Regions from separate parts of the Lacipirellula parvula genome, predicted to be linked through region 3. Evidence: riboswitches for the same ligand, from Rfam matches in the RefSeq annotation. Region 3 holds a riboswitch; each other region holds the start of a gene.

The links. A riboswitch is a leader RNA that binds a small molecule or an ion and turns the genes downstream of it on or off. The one in region 3 is predicted to bind cobalamin.
Region 1: it holds a riboswitch for cobalamin, as region 3 does, so the genes downstream of both, PLANPX_RS16310 (PEP-CTERM sorting domain-containing protein) here and PLANPX_RS25175 (DUF1559 domain-containing protein) in region 3, are expected to answer to the same signal.
Region 2: it holds a riboswitch for cobalamin, as region 3 does, so the genes downstream of both, PLANPX_RS02750 (ribonucleoside-diphosphate reductase subunit alpha) here and PLANPX_RS25175 (DUF1559 domain-containing protein) in region 3, are expected to answer to the same signal.

Annotation. Positions count from the first base shown of each region.
Region 1 covers NZ_AP021861.1:4,193,235-4,198,704, reverse strand. Annotated here, with positions in the region: gene thiC (phosphomethylpyrimidine synthase ThiC) at 1-119, opposite strand, end outside; gene PLANPX_RS16320 (metallophosphoesterase family protein) at 587-1,309, shown strand; gene PLANPX_RS16315 (DUF3500 domain-containing protein) at 1,664-2,692, shown strand; cobalamin riboswitch at 2,937-3,146, shown strand; gene PLANPX_RS16310 (PEP-CTERM sorting domain-containing protein) at 3,378-5,177, shown strand; gene PLANPX_RS28260 (hypothetical protein) at 5,188-5,322, shown strand; gene PLANPX_RS16305 (hypothetical protein) at 5,352-5,470, shown strand, end outside.
Region 2 covers NZ_AP021861.1:727,521-732,990, forward strand. Annotated here, with positions in the region: gene PLANPX_RS02745 (ribonucleotide-diphosphate reductase subunit beta) at 1-610, opposite strand, end outside; gene PLANPX_RS02750 (ribonucleoside-diphosphate reductase subunit alpha) at 680-3,493, opposite strand; cobalamin riboswitch at 3,743-3,967, opposite strand; gene PLANPX_RS02755 (DUF1801 domain-containing protein) at 4,108-4,479, opposite strand; gene PLANPX_RS02760 (DUF1801 domain-containing protein) at 4,500-4,964, opposite strand; gene PLANPX_RS02765 (hypothetical protein) at 5,011-5,235, opposite strand; gene PLANPX_RS02770 (SRPBCC family protein) at 5,232-5,470, opposite strand, start outside.
Region 3 covers NZ_AP021861.1:6,454,903-6,460,372, forward strand. Annotated here, with positions in the region: gene PLANPX_RS25165 (OprO/OprP family phosphate-selective porin) at 1-866, shown strand, start outside; gene PLANPX_RS25170 (YidH family protein) at 1,029-1,433, shown strand; cobalamin riboswitch at 1,521-1,790, shown strand; gene PLANPX_RS25175 (DUF1559 domain-containing protein) at 1,913-2,827, shown strand; gene PLANPX_RS25180 (dockerin type I domain-containing protein) at 2,817-3,809, shown strand; gene PLANPX_RS28540 (DUF5522 domain-containing protein) at 3,806-4,048, shown strand; gene PLANPX_RS25190 (PEP-CTERM sorting domain-containing protein) at 4,085-4,930, shown strand.

The DNA of each region.
Region 1 (5,470 bases), 2.3 Mb from region 3:
GCCGCCAATTCCTCGCGAATGGTTTCGGCCGGCAGCGACTCGCGCTCGGCGACGTAGTTCATCTCGCGGGTGATGTTGCCGGCGCGGGCATGCTCGAACTGGGTGATCGGTTCAGCCATCGAAGGGCGATCCTCTAAGGTCAGTCGCCCCGCCGACGAGACCGCGGCAGCAGCGAGGAAAATGCTGGAAAGTCAAGCGGCCCTTGCACTTGGGGCCGAATTATCAGTTCATCCTATCGGGCTCAATTCGAATGTCAATCTGCCAGCGATGGTAGGTTCCAACCGCCGAGCGATTCCGGGCCAAGAGCCTCGCCTCGCCTTTAGAGCAGCGGTCCAATCCCTGCCTAGCTGCGCCGAAACGTAATCTTTCCAGGGGATTGCTGACATTGCCCGTCGCCTGTCCCCCGGCAACAATGGACCTATCTCCCCTGACACCTCGCTCCGCACACTGCAAGGATGCACGTCGCGAATCCACCTAGCGTCGCTGCTTCGTGAAGATCTCCCGCATTTGAAATCTGTGTTCATTTGCGTCCCTCGGCGGTTCCGATCCTAACGCCGCCCTCCCGTTCGCCGTTCAAATAACTATCGTGTCCCGCCCCATCGTGAAGCCCGCTCCCCGCACTATCGCCGTCGGCGACGTTCATGGCTGCAACACAGCCTTGAAGACGCTGCTCGACGGCCTGCAACTCACCCCGCACGACACGGTGATCTTCCTCGGCGACGTCGTCGACCGCGGCCCCGATAGCCGCGATTGCATCGACCAGATCATCGCGCTCGGTCAGCGCTGTCGAGTCGAGTGCATCCAGGGGAACCACGAGCAAATGATGCTCGACGCAATCGACGGCACGATGCCGATCCAAGAGTGGCTCGTCCACGGCGGCGCTGAAACACTCGACTCGTACGGCAAGAACTTCGGCGTCGGCGGCATCAAGCCCGACCACGTCGAGTTCCTCCGCACCTGGGGCGACGTCGTCGAACGCCCCACCCACTTCTTCGCCCATGGCAACTACCTGGCGAGCCGCCCGCTCACGCGCCAGCCGTGGCGCGACCTCCGCTGGCAATCGCTGAAGTGGCACACGCCCGAAGCCCACCTCTCGGGCAAGACTGCCGTCGTCGGCCACACGGCGAACAAGCAGGCCGAGATTCTCAACCTCGGCCATCTCGTCTGCATCGACACCTACTGCCACGGCGGCGGCTGGCTGACCGGCTTCGACGTCACCACCGGCCGCATTTGGCAAGCCAAAGAAACCGGCGAGTTCCAAGCCGCCGACCTGCCGCCGATCAAGTCGCTCGCCGCGCTGCGCTTCTAGCTCCGTCTTTCGAAGCCGATTCAACAGCGAGCTCCTTGTTAAGAGAAATGTTGTGGCTCCCTCCCCCTTGAGGGGAGGGCTGGGGAGGGCTGGGGAGGGGGTGGAACCCTGGTACCCGCTTCCGTCACCCCTCCCTAACCCTCCCCCTCAAGGGGAGGGGACCTCATTGTTTTGTTTTCTCTGAGGCTTCAGTAGCTTGTCGTTGAATAGGCCTCTCCGCCCGCGATTAGCGCGCATCCACGAGCTGTCGTATCTGCCATCCTTCTCTGCTGCGCCGTTCGCATCGCCCACCCCAGCCGGTTACACTGACCGGCGTCGCGTCATCCCTTTTCCATTCTCGCGAGCAATCGCCTCATGGTTCACCTCGCCGCCAAGTTCGCCTGCGTCGTCGTTCTGCTACTCCACGCTGCCCCCGTACTCGCACAGTCTCGCGCTGAGGGAATGGCCGCCGCCGCCAACGCCTTTCTCGCCGCGCTCACGCCTGAGCAGCGCACCGAAGCCGTCGTCGCGTTCGATTCGCCCCAGCGCCGCGATTGGCACAACATTCCGAAGGATGATCGCAAGGGCGTCGAGTTTGCCGTCCTCTCGCCCGAACAGCGCCAACTCGCCCTCGCCCTGCTCCACTCCGGCCTCAGCGACGACGGCTACGACAAAGCGCTCAAGATCATGTCGCTCGAAAACAACCTCCGCGAAGGCGAGAAGAACGTGCAGGGCGCGCCGCTCCGCGATCCCGAGCGGTACTTCATCACCATCTTCGGCGAGCCAGCCGGCGTGGGCGCCTGGGGGTGGAGTTTCGAGGGTCACCACTTCTCGCAGAACATCGCAGTGCAAGATGGCACGATCGTCGGCGACACGCCGAGCTTCTGGGGCGCCAACCCCGCCACGCTGATCACGTTCGTCGAAGGAGGGCCCGAAGTCGGTACGCGAACGCTGGCCCAAGAAGAGCAACTCGCCTTCGATTTACTGACGAGCCTCGACCAATCGCAGCGTGCCGAGGCGATCATCGCCGACAAGCCGCCCGCCGACTACCGCGCCGCCGGCCAACCCGAACCGCCCCGCTCCGCCCCCGAGGGGATTCCCGCCAAGCAGCTCACCGATCTCCAAAAAGAAACGCTCCGCTCGCTGCTCGCCGCGTTTTGCAACAACCAGGCGCCCGAACTCGCTGCCGCCCGCCTCGCCGAGATCGACGCCTCGGGCTTCGACCGCGTCCACTTCGCCTGGCAAGGCGCCGACAAACCGGGCGTCGGCCACGCCTACCGCATCCAGGGCCCGACGTTCCTGCTCGAACTGGTGAACATCCAAGCCGACCCCGCCGGCAACCCCGCGAACCACATCCACTCGGTGTGGCGGAGCCTCAACCACGACTTCGGCGTGGCTGAGTGATCGCGGGAAAATGCAAAGGCAACCGCCAAGGACGCCAAGAGCGCCAAGGGAATACGGGGTGAAATAGTCCCCGCGAATTAGCGCGAATAATGCATGAATTCAATTCATCGTGATTCCTTCTTCCTATTCGCGACCATTCGCGTGATTCGCGGGAAAGTCTTTTGCATTTTCCTTGGCGCTCTTGGCGTCCTTGGCGGTTAGTCTTCTTCCGCACCCGTTTGCACAGCCCACCGCGGCCAGCTATCTTGTCCCACTGCTCTCGGGCGGCGAAAGCCCGTGGCGACTCCCCAGTCGCCGCGAAGGGAAGTCGGTGAGAATCCGACGCGGACGCGCCGCTGTGATGGACGTTTGATTGGCCGATCAACAAGCCACTGTTTCGACTGCTGTCGAAATGGGAAGGCGATCGGCCGAGATGTCTGAAGCCAGAAGACCGGCCTGGGAGCAAACGTTCGACGCTACGGCGTCGGGCGCCCGTTTTCCGTCTTCGCGTTTAGGACGGGCCGGACCTGGCTTCACTCGCTGTTGTCGCATCGTGCCGCTGTGTGCGGGCGATGGTCGACGTCGTTTCGCCAGTTCTTGCCCTTCTGGCTGTTCGTCGTGAGCGAACTTCCCGCGCAGGCTCCTGCCCACCTCGGCCTCGCGATTAGGCCATGCGGCGATCACAGCCGCAGCTGGAATTCAGCTAATGACGAGACTTCTACGATTCAGTGCGGCGCTCGCATGCGCCCTCACGCTCGCGGCGAGCTACGCCGCTCCGCAAGCGAAGGCCGTCGGCATCGACGCCTACCAGCCGACGCGCAACTTCACCCTCCCCGCCGGCGGCGACAGTTCGGGCGGCAACGTCCTGTTCGACGCCCTTCCCGACGGCCGGCTCCTGTTGCTCAATGGCGTGAACGTCTCCGTCGAGACGGCTCCCAAGAGCGGCGCCTTCAACGCGCTCGGCGACATCCCCGGCTTTTCGTTGATGTCCTGGGGCCCCGGCTTCCTCGCCGTGTCGCCTGATGGAACCCGCGCCGCAGCCGGCAGCAACGCGGGCGGTACGATTGCCGTCTTCGAAACCGCTAATCCCGCGAGCGTCACCATTTTCAACGGCGATGACTTCGCTGGCGAGTGGATCGACAACCGCTACCTCGCCATCGCCAATGGCATGTCGGGCCCGCGGGTCGAGATCCTCGACACGCAAACCGCCACGATGACCCCGGTGATTACCAACATCGGCGGCGCCTCGGCCGGCGTTGCGATCGACGCGGCCGGCAACCTCTACACCGGCAACGGCTATGGTTACAACACGGGCGGCAGTTCGACCGGGTGGATCAAAGCCTTCGCCGCCGGCGATTGGCAAAACGCCCTCGCGACGAACACCCCGCTCAACTTCGAAGCCACCGGCACGCCGGTCGCTGACTTGCTCTCGGCCTACCCCTTCGGTTTCGATGGCTCGGGCAACATGTTCGTCGGCGGCGCCGATTTCTTCGGCGGTTCGAACGACAAAGGCTACGCAGCACTGATCAGCGCGAGCGCCGTCGCCGACGCATTGGCCAATCCGCAAGCCGCGCCGCCGATCAATGGGAACTCGCCGGCAAGCGTGCTGCGTAAGATCGCCAGCCCGCAGGAGACGCTCGATTCGCTCCAACCGCCGACGTGGAATTACAACGCCGGCACCGGCGAGTTGCTTCTCGGCTACTACCAGAACGGTGCGGTAACTGCCTACGCCGTGCCGGAGCCCGCGACACTGCTACTCGTGGCCGCGGCCGGGACCTTTGGTTTGCTGATGCGTCGCCGGTCGCGTTGCTTGGCGATCGCCCTGTTGGTGCTGACGGCTGCCCCGATGGCGGTCGAGGCCTCCCCTTACGACGCGTTCGATTTCAGCGACGTCGACTACTGGGTCGGCACGGGCAGCAACCGCGCAGCGCTGGTCGTCGACTTCTATTACCCCACGGGCAATGCGAGCTACGTCTGGGGCTACCAATGGGACGGCACGGCGACAGGCGAGCAGATGTTTCGCGCGATCGCCGGCACGACCCTCGTGCGTGAACGCGACGGCGGCTCAGAGTTGGGCACGTACTCAGGGAGCGATAGTCGCCTCTACCTGCGGGCGAGTTCCTTCGGCGGCGGCCTCGGCAACTCGACCTTCGGCATCGGCTACGACGTCGACGGCGACGGCGGCTCGTTCGTTTCGAGTTTCGAAGGCGTCGAGACGGGCGCCGCGACCGACAGCGACGACTACTACCGCGAAGGTTGGTTCACCGGTTACTGGAGCTACTGGATCTCCGACCCCTCCGCCCCGGCGTGGGGCTATTCGGGCCTTGGCTTCTCGGGTCGCGAACTGACCAACGGTTCGTGGGATGGCTGGAGCTACGTCGATTTCACAACCGGCGACAGCGGAACGCCGGCCGTGCCGACGCCCGCCCAAGTCCCCGAGCCAGCCGCGTTCGCGCTCGCCGCCTCCGTCGCCTTGGCGATGTTCACCATTCGCCGACGCAAGTAGCGACAATTCTGTGGGAGGCGTCTCCGACGCCGATGCGGCGCGGCTGGAACGCTTCGGCGTGGTGCGCGAAATCGGCGTCGGAGACGCCTCCCACAATTTCAATCCAGCTGCGGCATTTCCTCAGCAACTGACAACGGACGACTGACCACGGACAAAACCAATCAAGGAAGTCCCATGCAAGTTTCTACGACCCCGTCTTGCCGGCGATTGCCGGCAGGGCGGTTCTTCCTCGCACTGACTCTGGCGGCCGCGCTTGCTTCGACCGCGGCCGCCCAAAGTCCCTACGCCACGAC
Region 2 (5,470 bases), 1.2 Mb from region 3:
AGAAGATCCCCTCCATGATCAGGTAGTAGCCGATCAGGTTCTTCAGAAACGCTTGCGCCCCTTCGAACGTATCGGTCGTGAAGTCGGGGCTGAGAATCTCTGCCGTCAGCTCCATTTCTAGCTCGTCCTTGCGGGCGATCGACGGCACCTCGTGGTACATGTTGAAGACTTCGCCCTCGTTGAGCCCAAGGCTTTCGACAATGTAGAGGAACGTGTGCGAGTGCACCGCCTCTTCAAACGCCTGCCGCAGCAGATACTGCCGGCACTCGGCGTTGGTCACGTGACGGAAGATCGCCAGCACTAGGTTGTTGCCAACCAAGCTCTCGGCCGTCGAGAAGAAACCGAGGTTGCGGAGGATCACGCGGCGTTCATCGTCGGTCAGCTTGCTCGACTTCCACGTTTCGATGTCTTTGTGCATCGGCACTTCGGTCGGCATCCAGTGGTTCGCGCACCCGTTGAGGTAGTGTTCCCACGCCCAGCGGTACTTCAGCGGCATCAGCTGGTTGACGTCGACTTCGTTGCAGTTGATCAGCCGCTTCGCACGGGCGTCGACGCGGCCAGTGGCTGGAGCAGCGGGGAGAGAGTTCGGGGCATCGGCAGTCAGAAACATATCGAGAATCGCTTTCGCTGATAATTTTTGAAGTATGTGATGGAGCGGAACTGGAAGTCGCCAGCCCGTTTACTGGCAGGCTTCGCACGTCGGATCGTCGAGGCTGCACGCCGCCGTGGCGACCGGCTCGCTCTCACGGTGAATCTCGACGTCGCTCGAAGCGCTCCGGTTCTTCATCCACTTCGGCTGCACGCCGAACCGATTGACGTCGAGCGTCGACTTTTCGACCTGCGTTGCCGCGAGCGTCCGCAGGTAGTAGGTCGTCTTGAGCCCCAGCTCCCACGCCAACTGGTACATGTCGTGCATCTTGCGGCCGCTCGGTTCGGAGAGATATAGGTTGAGCGACTGCCCTTGGTCGATCCACTTCTGCCGCCGAGCGGCGCACGCGATGAGCCACTTCGGCGCCACTTCAAACGCCGTGAGGAATCGTTGCCGCAGTTCGAGCGGAATCCGGCCGATGTTCTGCAGCTGGCCATCGTGGTACTTCAGTTCGTCGAGCATCGCCCCATCCCACAGGCCGCGGCGCTTGAGCTCCGCCACCAGCGGCTCGCTCACTTGCGTGAACTCGCCCGAGAGGTTGCTCTTCGCGTAGAGGTGCTTGTACGCCGGCTCGATCGATTGCGAGACGCCAATGATCGTCGAGATCGTCGCCGTCGGCGCGATCGCCAGCACGTTGCTGTTCCGCATGCCGTGCGCCGCGATCGACGCGCGGACCGGCGACCAATCGAACCACCCCGCGCGGTCGATCGGAATCGGCACGTCCCGCGCTTCTTCGAGCAGTTGCAACGTATCAATCGGCAGCAGCCCGCGATCCCACTTCGAACCAGGGTAACTCTGGTAGGCGCCTCGCTCCGCCGCGAGTTGCGACGACGCGAGCAGTGCGTAGTACGAGATTGCCTCCATGCTTCGGTCGGCAAAGGCCACCGCGTCGTCGCTGGCGTAGCTCAGCCCGAGCGCGTAGAGGGCGTCCTGAAAACCCATCAGCCCCAGCCCCACCGGGCGATGCCGCTGGTTCGAGTTGGCCGCCTCAGGCGTCGGGTAAAAGTTGACGTCGATCACGTTGTCGAGCATCCGCACCGCGACGGTGACGGTCGCTTCGAGCTTCGCCAGATCGAGCGCCCCGTCAACGATGTGCGCTGCCAAGTTGACCGACCCGAGGTTGCACACGGCCGTTTCGTCGGCCGAGGTGTTCAGCAAAATTTCCGTGCAGAGGTTGCTGCTATGCACCACGCCCACATGGTCTTGCGGTGAGCGGATGTTCGACGGATCTTTGAATGTGATCCAAGGGTGCCCCGTTTCGAACAGCCGCGTCAGCATCTTGCGCCACAAGTCGGCGGCGGGGACGCGGCGGAAGAGTTCGATCTCCCCCTCGTCGGTCATCCGCTCGTACTGCTCGTAGCGAGCTTCGAACTCGCGGCCGTACAAATCGTGCAGGTCGCTCACTTCGTTGGGGCTGAAGAGCGTCCAATCGGCCTTCTGCCGCACGCGCTTCATGAACAGGTCGGGAATCCAGTTGGCCGTGTGCATGTCGTGCGTGCGGCGGCGATCGTCGCCGGTGTTCTTCCGCAATTCGAGGAACTCCTCGACGTCGAGATGCCACGTCTCAAGATAGCTGCAGACGGCGCCCTTCCGCTTGCCGCCTTGGTTCACTGCCACCGCGGCGTCGTTCACCACCTTCAGGAACGGAATCACCCCCTGGCTGCGGCCGTTCGTGCCGCGGATGTGGGAGTTGGTGGCGCGAATGTTCGTCCAGTCGTTCCCGAGCCCGCCGGCCCATTTTGATAGCAGCGCGTTGTCGGACACCACTTTGAAGATATGTCCCAGATCGTCGCTTACGGTGCTGAGGTAGCACGAGCTCAGCTGCGGATGCGGCGTGCCGGCGTTGAACAACGTCGGCGTTGCTGAAGTAAACCGGAACGTCGACAGAATCTCGTAGAACTCGATCGCCCGCTCTTCGCGGGCCGCTTCCCGCAGCGCGACGCCCATCGCCACCCGCATCCAAAAGTACTGCGGCGTTTCGATCCGCCGGCCGTTCACGTGGAGCAAGTAGCGGTCGTAGATCGCCTGCAGGCCGAGGTAATGGAACTGCGCGTCCCGCTCCGGCTTCATCGCCGCGGCGAGTTTTTCTATATCGAACTCGCGCAGCTCCGCCGACAGCCGTCCGGCACGAATGCCGTCGATGATGTAGTGCTCGAACTGATGCTGGTGGAGCCGGTCGAGCGATCGCGCATCGGGCGTTTCGCCGAGCGCTTCCTGGTAGATAACGTTGCGCATCAGCCGCGAGGTGACGACGTCGTAGGCTGGATCGCGTTCAATCCGCGAGCGTGCGGCCAGAATCTGCGCCCGGTAAATCTCGTTGATCGAGATCCCGTCGAAGACCGATCGCAGCACCTCGTCGACAAGTTCGTCGACGTCGACCACCGCTTCCCAGCCGGCCGCCGCTTCGGCGAGCCGCTTGCGAATCCGCCGCGCATCGAACGGCACGCGGCTGCCGTCGGCGAGCGTCACCTGCACGGTCGGCGGCGCCTGAATGATCGCTTCGCCCCGAATCGCTCTCATTTTGGCGTGTTCGGCGCGGTAGATGATGTACCGCCGCGCGACGCGATAATGCCCGCGGGCCATCAGCTCCATCTCGACGATGTCTTGAATCCGCTCGACGCTGACCCCTTCGCCCTGATTCACCAGCGGCGAGACGTCGTCGGAGACCGACTGCAGCACGCCCGCCACGTCGGCGGCCACGTCGTCGTCGAGCGGCGCACTGGCGGCGATGTTCAGTTCCGCGCGAAACGCATTGGCGATCGCGCCGCGGATGCGGTCGAGTTCAAACGGAACGTGACGACCGTCGCGTTTGCGGACAATCCATTCGTGGGGGGCGCACAGCATGAGAGTGACTCCTCTCCCTATCGACCCGATAGGGGACAGCGGGTTTCCCGGAACCAAACCGGTGAACGCCGATCGAGGAATCGTGCGAGAGTGCAGTCGCGAGAGTGCCAGCGCTCAACGGCGAGCGGAAGCCAGCGAGTAATGACTGCGCGCAGCAGAATATCAACATCCTCGACCGTCCTTTCCCGAGAAGGTTCGGTAGACAAGCGGCCCAGTCCGATGACATCCGGTCATCGCAATCCTGTAATTCTGAACCGCTCAGTCGCTGGCAGGTCTTCGGACTTGCGGACTGGCCGGCGGGCCTCGAAAGGTCCTCCGGCACCTACTAGCCGTCGCTTCCCAGCCCTTGCGAGCCAGTGCTTAATGACGGCGTTCGTTTCCGCTTACCGCTGCGGGGCAGCCCTGGATTTGCACCAGGTTCCCTCTTGTCGCGACCACAATCGCTTGTGGTCGACCAGCAACGGGCGTCAACATACTGCGGGTCGGGAGCGATGTCCAGCGTGTTCGGGGAGAAGTTTTTTGAGCTTGGTTTTAAGCTCTGCGAACAACCGAGCGACTCTTTCGATCACGCTGACTGCGCGCCGTTGACCGGTGACGCACATGCGCTGGTCTCGCTACTTCGCCTTCCCTGCGTTCAACTTCACCGCCGCGCGGATGAGCGCCTTGAACGGGGTCGCCTTCACTTTGTCTCCTTCAAAAAAATCGATCGCCCGTCGCGCGTTGCCGTCGAGGCTCGAATTAAACAGACCGCTCGGATCGGGGAGCGCCGCCCCCTTGGCGAACGTCACCTTCACTTTGTCTTTGTACGTCTCGCCGGTGCAGAGAATCCCGCCTTGCGACCAAGTCGGCACGCCCGCGGGGTTCGACGGCTTCCGCCATTTTACTTCTTCGACCGCATCGGGCGCGGCTTGCGCGATGAGCTCGCGAATCCGTTCGAGCGTTTCAGTTCGCCAATCGTCGAGATTATCGGATGCTTTACTCGCCATATGATTTCTCCGTGGATTGATTACATCCGCTCCAGTGGCAACTTACTCGCCTGCTTCACCCACTTGGCGAACTGCGCTTCATCAAGCTCGTCGTCCTCGTGGATATCTAGATACCGCACCTCCTTCTGCTTCGACTCGCCCGGCGGCAGCGGCCGCAGCGCGGCGCCTTTGAAGAACGCGACTTTCACGTACTTCGCGAAGCAGTGGAAGCTGAGGAACCACCCTTCCCCGTCGCGGCCATAGAACGGCGAGTTCCACTTCACCGCCTTCGCCACGTCGGGCAGCGTCCGCGTGATGATCGCATCGAGCCGTTCGCCGAGCTCGCGCTTCCACTCTGGCATTGCCGCGATGTAGGCCTGCACCGGTTCGTCGCCGTAGCCCTTGGCGATTTGAGGATTACCGCCGGAGAGGAGCTTTGGTTTTGTGGCGGCAGGCTTCGCACTGGCACGCTTGGGCGCGGGCTTCTTTGGCGTTTTCTTGGCCATGCGATTTTCTCTCTGTCACGCTAGGTAGATCGATCTCGCCTGATTGCTAGGCGCCAGCCGCGCTGGTCGAACCGCGGGAAAGCAATCGCCGCACGACATGGCCCTTCCACATCCACAGTCCCGACAGGACGAGGAGCGGCAGGAAGACGTATCTCGTCGCGGGGGCGTAGTTGGGAATCTCTTCGAACGGGCTGTAGACGTAGCCGATAATCGGCACGCTGAAAACGATGTGGATCCAGCGGAGGATCGTCCGCTTCGTGCTTTGGGTCATGTGGATGATCCTTCGGAGGTTTGGCTGTCGGTGTTCGTGAGGATGGCGACGAGCTGCTTGAGCATCTTCGCCCACCCGTACTCGGCGCCCTTGAATGCTTGCTCGCCCCATGGCGCCGCGAGGTCGAAGCCAGCGTGTTCGAGCCGCAGTCGCGTCCCCGCGCCTTCTTCTTCAAGCTCGAAGGAGACGCGGGTGTCGACCAGTCCGCCGGCGGTCCACGAAAACGCGAGCCGGC
Region 3 (5,470 bases):
GCCAATGGAAACAGCCGTTCAGCATGGAACCAGCGACGAGCTTTCGCGAACTGCTGTTCATGGAACGGTCGCTCGCCTTCGCGCTGGTGCCGTTCCGCCAAGTCGGCGTTGGCTTCTTCAACACCGCCTTCGAAGAACAAGCGACTTGGGCCTGGTCGGGCTACCGCTTCCCCACCGACCAGTACGGTAACGTCGCCGGCGACAACGGCTACGGCATGTCGACTCGCGAAACGATGCTGCTCTACAACGACGAGTGCAACAACGTCGTGCACGTCGGCGGCAGCTACACCTACAACGAACCGGCCGGCAACACGCTGCGGCTGCGGTCGACGCCTGAAGTCGGCTTCACGCAACTCGACGCCAACAACGTGACTGACTTCCCGATTCCGTTCTATGTGAACACCGGCTTCCTGCCGACACAAAGCTACCAGGTCGTCGGCGGCGAACTAGCGGCGGGCTTCGGCTCGCTCGTGTTCCAATCGGAATACATGTACGCAATGCTCAACGAACCGACGGGCCCGCAATTGCAGTTCCCCGCCGGTTACGCCCAGGTCGGTTACGTCCTCACCGGCGAACGTCGCAACTACGATCACAAAACAGCGGCCTTCACTCGCGTTGTCCCCGACGTCAACTTCGGCAACGGCAGCTGGGGCGCGTGGGAAATCGCTGGCCGTTACTCGACGCTCGACCTCAACGACAAGTTCGTCCAAGGCGGTCACTTACAGGATCTCACGTTCGGCTTGAACTGGTACCTCAATCGATTCACGCGGTTCGAGTTCAACTACATCCACAACTTCCTCGACCGTCCGGTGGGGAACGACACCGAGTCTGACATCTTCGGTACGCGGGCTCAGTTTGACTTCTAAGGGAAGAAGGCGAACCCAAGAGCACGACGGAGGACACGAAGCAGTCGAAGCAATAAGTAGGTAGAATGCTGCCGTTAGACGCGGGTGGATGCTCACGCTGCATTCATCTGCGTCTTTCGGCGTTGATCGGCGGTTCCAATTCTCTTGAAGGTTCACGTAACCATGGCTGAAGCTGACGATCCGCGGATTTACTTTGCCGCCGAGCGGACGCTGCTCGCGTGGGTTCGCACCGGGCTGACGCTCGTCGGCATGGGGTTCGTCGTCGCGCGGTTCGGGTTGTTTCTGCGGATCGTCCGCAACGCTCCCGACGCGCCGACGCATGCCGGGTCGACATGGATCGGCGTCGGACTCGTGGTGCTTGGCTCGGTCGCCATCGGCGTCGCGGCCTGGCAGCACGCGAAGTTCTGGCACGGCCTCGCCAAGTCGCAGCGGACGCAACCGGGCGTGATGCGATGGTCGGTGATCTTCGCACTCCTCATTTCGCTCATTGGCCTCGCCCTCGGCGGGTATTTGGTCGTCAGCGCAAACAGCGCCGAAACGGGCCGGGCCGCGGCCGTCGCCCGCTGACCGGATCGCCTAAACCACTCCCTTCGCAGCACTTGCGCCCCCTGCTTTACGCCCCCCGAAGGGGCGCGTTAAACTCGATCCCTTGAGTTTGGTTCACCATGCGTTGGTGGTCGGCTGGGCACGTGTCGCTCGGCCGACGCAACAGGGAACTCCGGTGCGATTCCGGGACGGCCCCGCCGCTGTGACCAGGCGCGATTCGACGAACGCATCTTCAGCCATTGCCGCTGGACTGGTCGCTTAAGCAACCAGTCCGAACCCTGAGAGGGCTCAAAGCCTCGACAGGGTTTACATGCGGCGAGAAGGCGAGTTTCGTCGAGCCTGGGAGTCAGAAGACCTACCACTGCATGCAGCAATGCGATTCGCTCCTGCGAGGGACGGGCGGATGGCGAGATAGTTTCATCGTTGCCGCCGATTGTCTGGGCGATCTTCGTTGGCGCCCACGCAGGGTCGGCGATTGATCGAGCCACGGCTCGCCCACGATGAGACGGACGCAAGTGCTCATGCCCTGCCCGCCAGCCACCCGCCGCGAGTCGCACGCGCCGTCGCGCGGCTTCACGCTGGTGGAACTGCTGGTGGTGATCGCGATCATCGGGGTGCTCGTCTCGCTGCTGCTGCCGGCGGTGCAAGCGGCCCGTGAAGCGTCGCGGCGAAGTCGCTGTGCGAACAATCTCAAACAGCAGGGCCTCGCGGCGATCAACTACGAGGGGCAGCGTCGCACGTTGCCCCCCGGCTGCATTGGCTGCCTGCCGCCGCAAGAGGGGGTGCAACTCTTCCTGTCGTGGAACGCCCAACTGCTGCCGTGGCTGGAGCAGACGGCACTGCACGCCCGGCTTGACTTCACGAAGCCGTCGGACGAGGCGCCGAACCTTCCCGCCGCCTCGCAACAGGTCGACGTCTTCCTCTGCCCGAGCACGCTGCAACCGGAAACGGCGAGCGATTCGAACCTGTGGCGCGGCGCGGCGTTCACCGACTACGGCGGCATCTACGGCGTCGAAGGCGCCGGTCGCGATGCGCCATTCAGTATCGATCCGAGTGAGTGGTTCAGCGGCCAAGTGTTGGAGCCGGGTTCGCTCGGCGTGTTCGTCTACGACGAGCCAGTTGCCTACCGCGACATCGTCGACGGCTTGTCGCAAACGGTCGCCATCGCCGAGTCGCTCCTCCGCCGCCGCGTCGAATGCGAGTGGATCAACGGCCAAAACGTCTTTGCTCAAGAGCAGTCGACGCCAATCAATTCGACCGAAGGACTGGAGAACGAAATCGGCTCGCCCCATCCCGGCGGCGCGCAAGCCGTCTTCTGCGACGGGCACGTCGCCTTCTTGAGCGAGCAGCTCGACCAACGCGTGTTGAACGCCATGCTGACCCGCGCGGGCGAGGAGGCGGCTCATGCTCCGTAGTGGTCGGCAACAGTTCATCGTAGCGCTCGCATGGTGGTCGCTCTGTTCAGCGATGTTGATCGGCGTCGGCACGCAGCCGGCGGCCGCGGGACCGGTCGCGTCGTTCGACGACGTCGAGTTCTGGGTCGGCACAGGAAGCAACCGCGCCGTCGTGGCGATCGAGTGGCTCACCGGGACGACCGAGCGGACGACGCTCGCGTGGGGGTTTCGTTGGGATGGAGCAGCGACGGGGCAGACGCTGCTCAATGCCGTGGTGACGGCCGACCCTCGGTTGTTCGCCAAGTCGGGCGGCTTTGGCGGCGGGCTTGGTTCGTCGCTCTATGGCCTCGGCTATGACGACGGCGACGGCGCGTTCGCGCTCGACGACGGCACGACGTTCAATGAAGCGGGGATCGCGCAAGTGAGCGGCCCGGCCGATCGTGCGCAGGCGGTCGACCCCGCAGACTACTACAACGAAGGTTGGTTCCGCGGTTTTTGGAACTATGGCTACTCGCACACCAATCCGTTCGCCGGCGGGTCGTGGACCGCTTCGCAAGTCGGCATGAGCAGTCGCGTGCTGCAAGATGGCGACTGGGAGAGCTGGGCCTATCACCCCGCGGTGAACCAGGCCGGCTTTCAGCAGTTTGCCGACAATCCGTTCGCCGCTCCCGCGCCGGCGATCGTCGGCAGCGCCGACTTCAATGGCGACGGCGGCGTCGATGGCGCCGACTTCCTCGCGTGGCAACGGGGCTACGGCATCACGACTGGGGCTGAGCTGAACCAAGGCGACGCCAACGGCGACGGCGGGGTCGATGCCGCCGATTTGCAGTGGTGGCGCGACGCCTTCAGCCAAGCGACCACGCCGCCGGCAGCCATCAGCGCCGCAGCGGTCCCCGAGCCGACGAGCCTGGGACTCGCGCTGATGGCGTTCGCAGCTGCGGCGGTTCGGCGGCGGATCAATCGAATTCATGGAACCCTCGCATGGAAGCACCCGACACGATGACCGCGCCGCCCGCGGCAGCAGCGAGTTCCTCGCCGCTCGTGGCCGGGCGCGATTTTTATTTTGAGCGGGGCCGATTCGTCCTCACCGAGGCGTATCTGCTCCGCCGCGGAACGTGCTGCGGCAACGGTTGCCGGCACTGCCCGTATCGCAAAGCATCCAAGCCACCGGCTCCGCCGGTGGACGTAGCAAGAACAGAACTGACTAGCACTTCGTCCACCGGCAGAGCCGGGGGCTTTTAAGACCACACCACTGAACTTTCACCAAGGAGAGATCTCATGAAGTTGAACTTGAAGTTGACCGCCGCCGCGCTCAGCCTGCTCGCGGCTTGCCCGGCGGCGCCCGCTTTCGCCGCGGATCCGTGGGCCGACAAAATGGTCGAGTACATCCAAGGAACCGGCGTCGGCAACGACTTCGTCACCGGTAATCCGATCAACAACCCGCAGACGGCCCTCGGCGAGCCGACCCGCTTCGCCAGCGATCCGGCGAACTTCGGCGGCCCGACGACTCCCTTCTCTTCCGCTTACCGCGACCACGAAATCGTCTCGATCGGCATCGGCGGTTCGCTGACGTTGCAGTTCGACGAGCCGGTGCAAAACCATCCGCTCAACCCGTACGGCATCGACCTGCTGATCTTCGGCAACTCGTTCTATGAGCTCGTCTTCGGCCCGAACACCGCGACCGGCAGCGCCTCGATCGGCGGCGGCCAGATCGAAGTGAGCGCCAACGGCGTCGACTTCGTCCCAGTCTCCGGCGTCGCCGACGGGTTGTTCCCGACGGTTGGTTATCTCGACGTCACCGAAGCGTTCCCCTCGCAACATGGCCAAGTCCTCAGCGATTTCACGAAGCCAGTGAATCCTGCCGCGCTCACGAACGTCGCCGGGATGACGACCGCTCAAATCATTGCGGCGTACGACGGTTCGGGCGGCGGCGTCGGCGTCGACATCGCCTCGACCGGTCTGGCGAGCATTTCTTACGTGCGGATCACGAACCCGCTCACCGCGACGAACACCGTGGAGATCGACGCGATGGCCGACGTCCGCGCGGTGCCGGAGCCGGCGACGATTGCGCTTGGCGCCCTTGCGGCGTGCGCGTTGTGGAGCGTCCGTCGTCGCCAGCGCTAACCGGCAATAACTGGCTGCTATCTCCGCAAGTCGAATTGGAACGCCAACGGCGTTCAATCATCCAGCCCAGGGTTGGTCGCGCAAGCGACCTACCCTGGGTCATCATCGCCGTCAACATCTCGCAACCCTGTAAGGGTTGAATCGGCCGAGGCTAACTCGATTGATTCAACCCTTACAGGGTTGTGGACTTTTTGGACGCTTACCCAGGGTAGATCGCCGAGGCGATCAACCCTGGGCTGGATGATGGAACGCTTTCAGCGTTCGCGTCATGCATAGCGCAGATCCTTTGCGCTGCGTTGTCGTATTGTGCGTCGCGGTCTCAAGCTCAAGGTCGCGTCATTCCGTGTCGCCTCGTTTTGATGTCGTGTCGTGTCGCTTGTGACGTGGAATGCGATTTTTGGCGACATTAAGCGACGGCGGTAACTCGTTGCGGCCGGATGATTTACGCCAATGACTGTCGTCTTTGTGTCGCATTTGCCCCTCGCATGGGGGGCGGTTAGGTTTTTTGACAGGATCGCAGGATTGCGCGGATCGACTGGA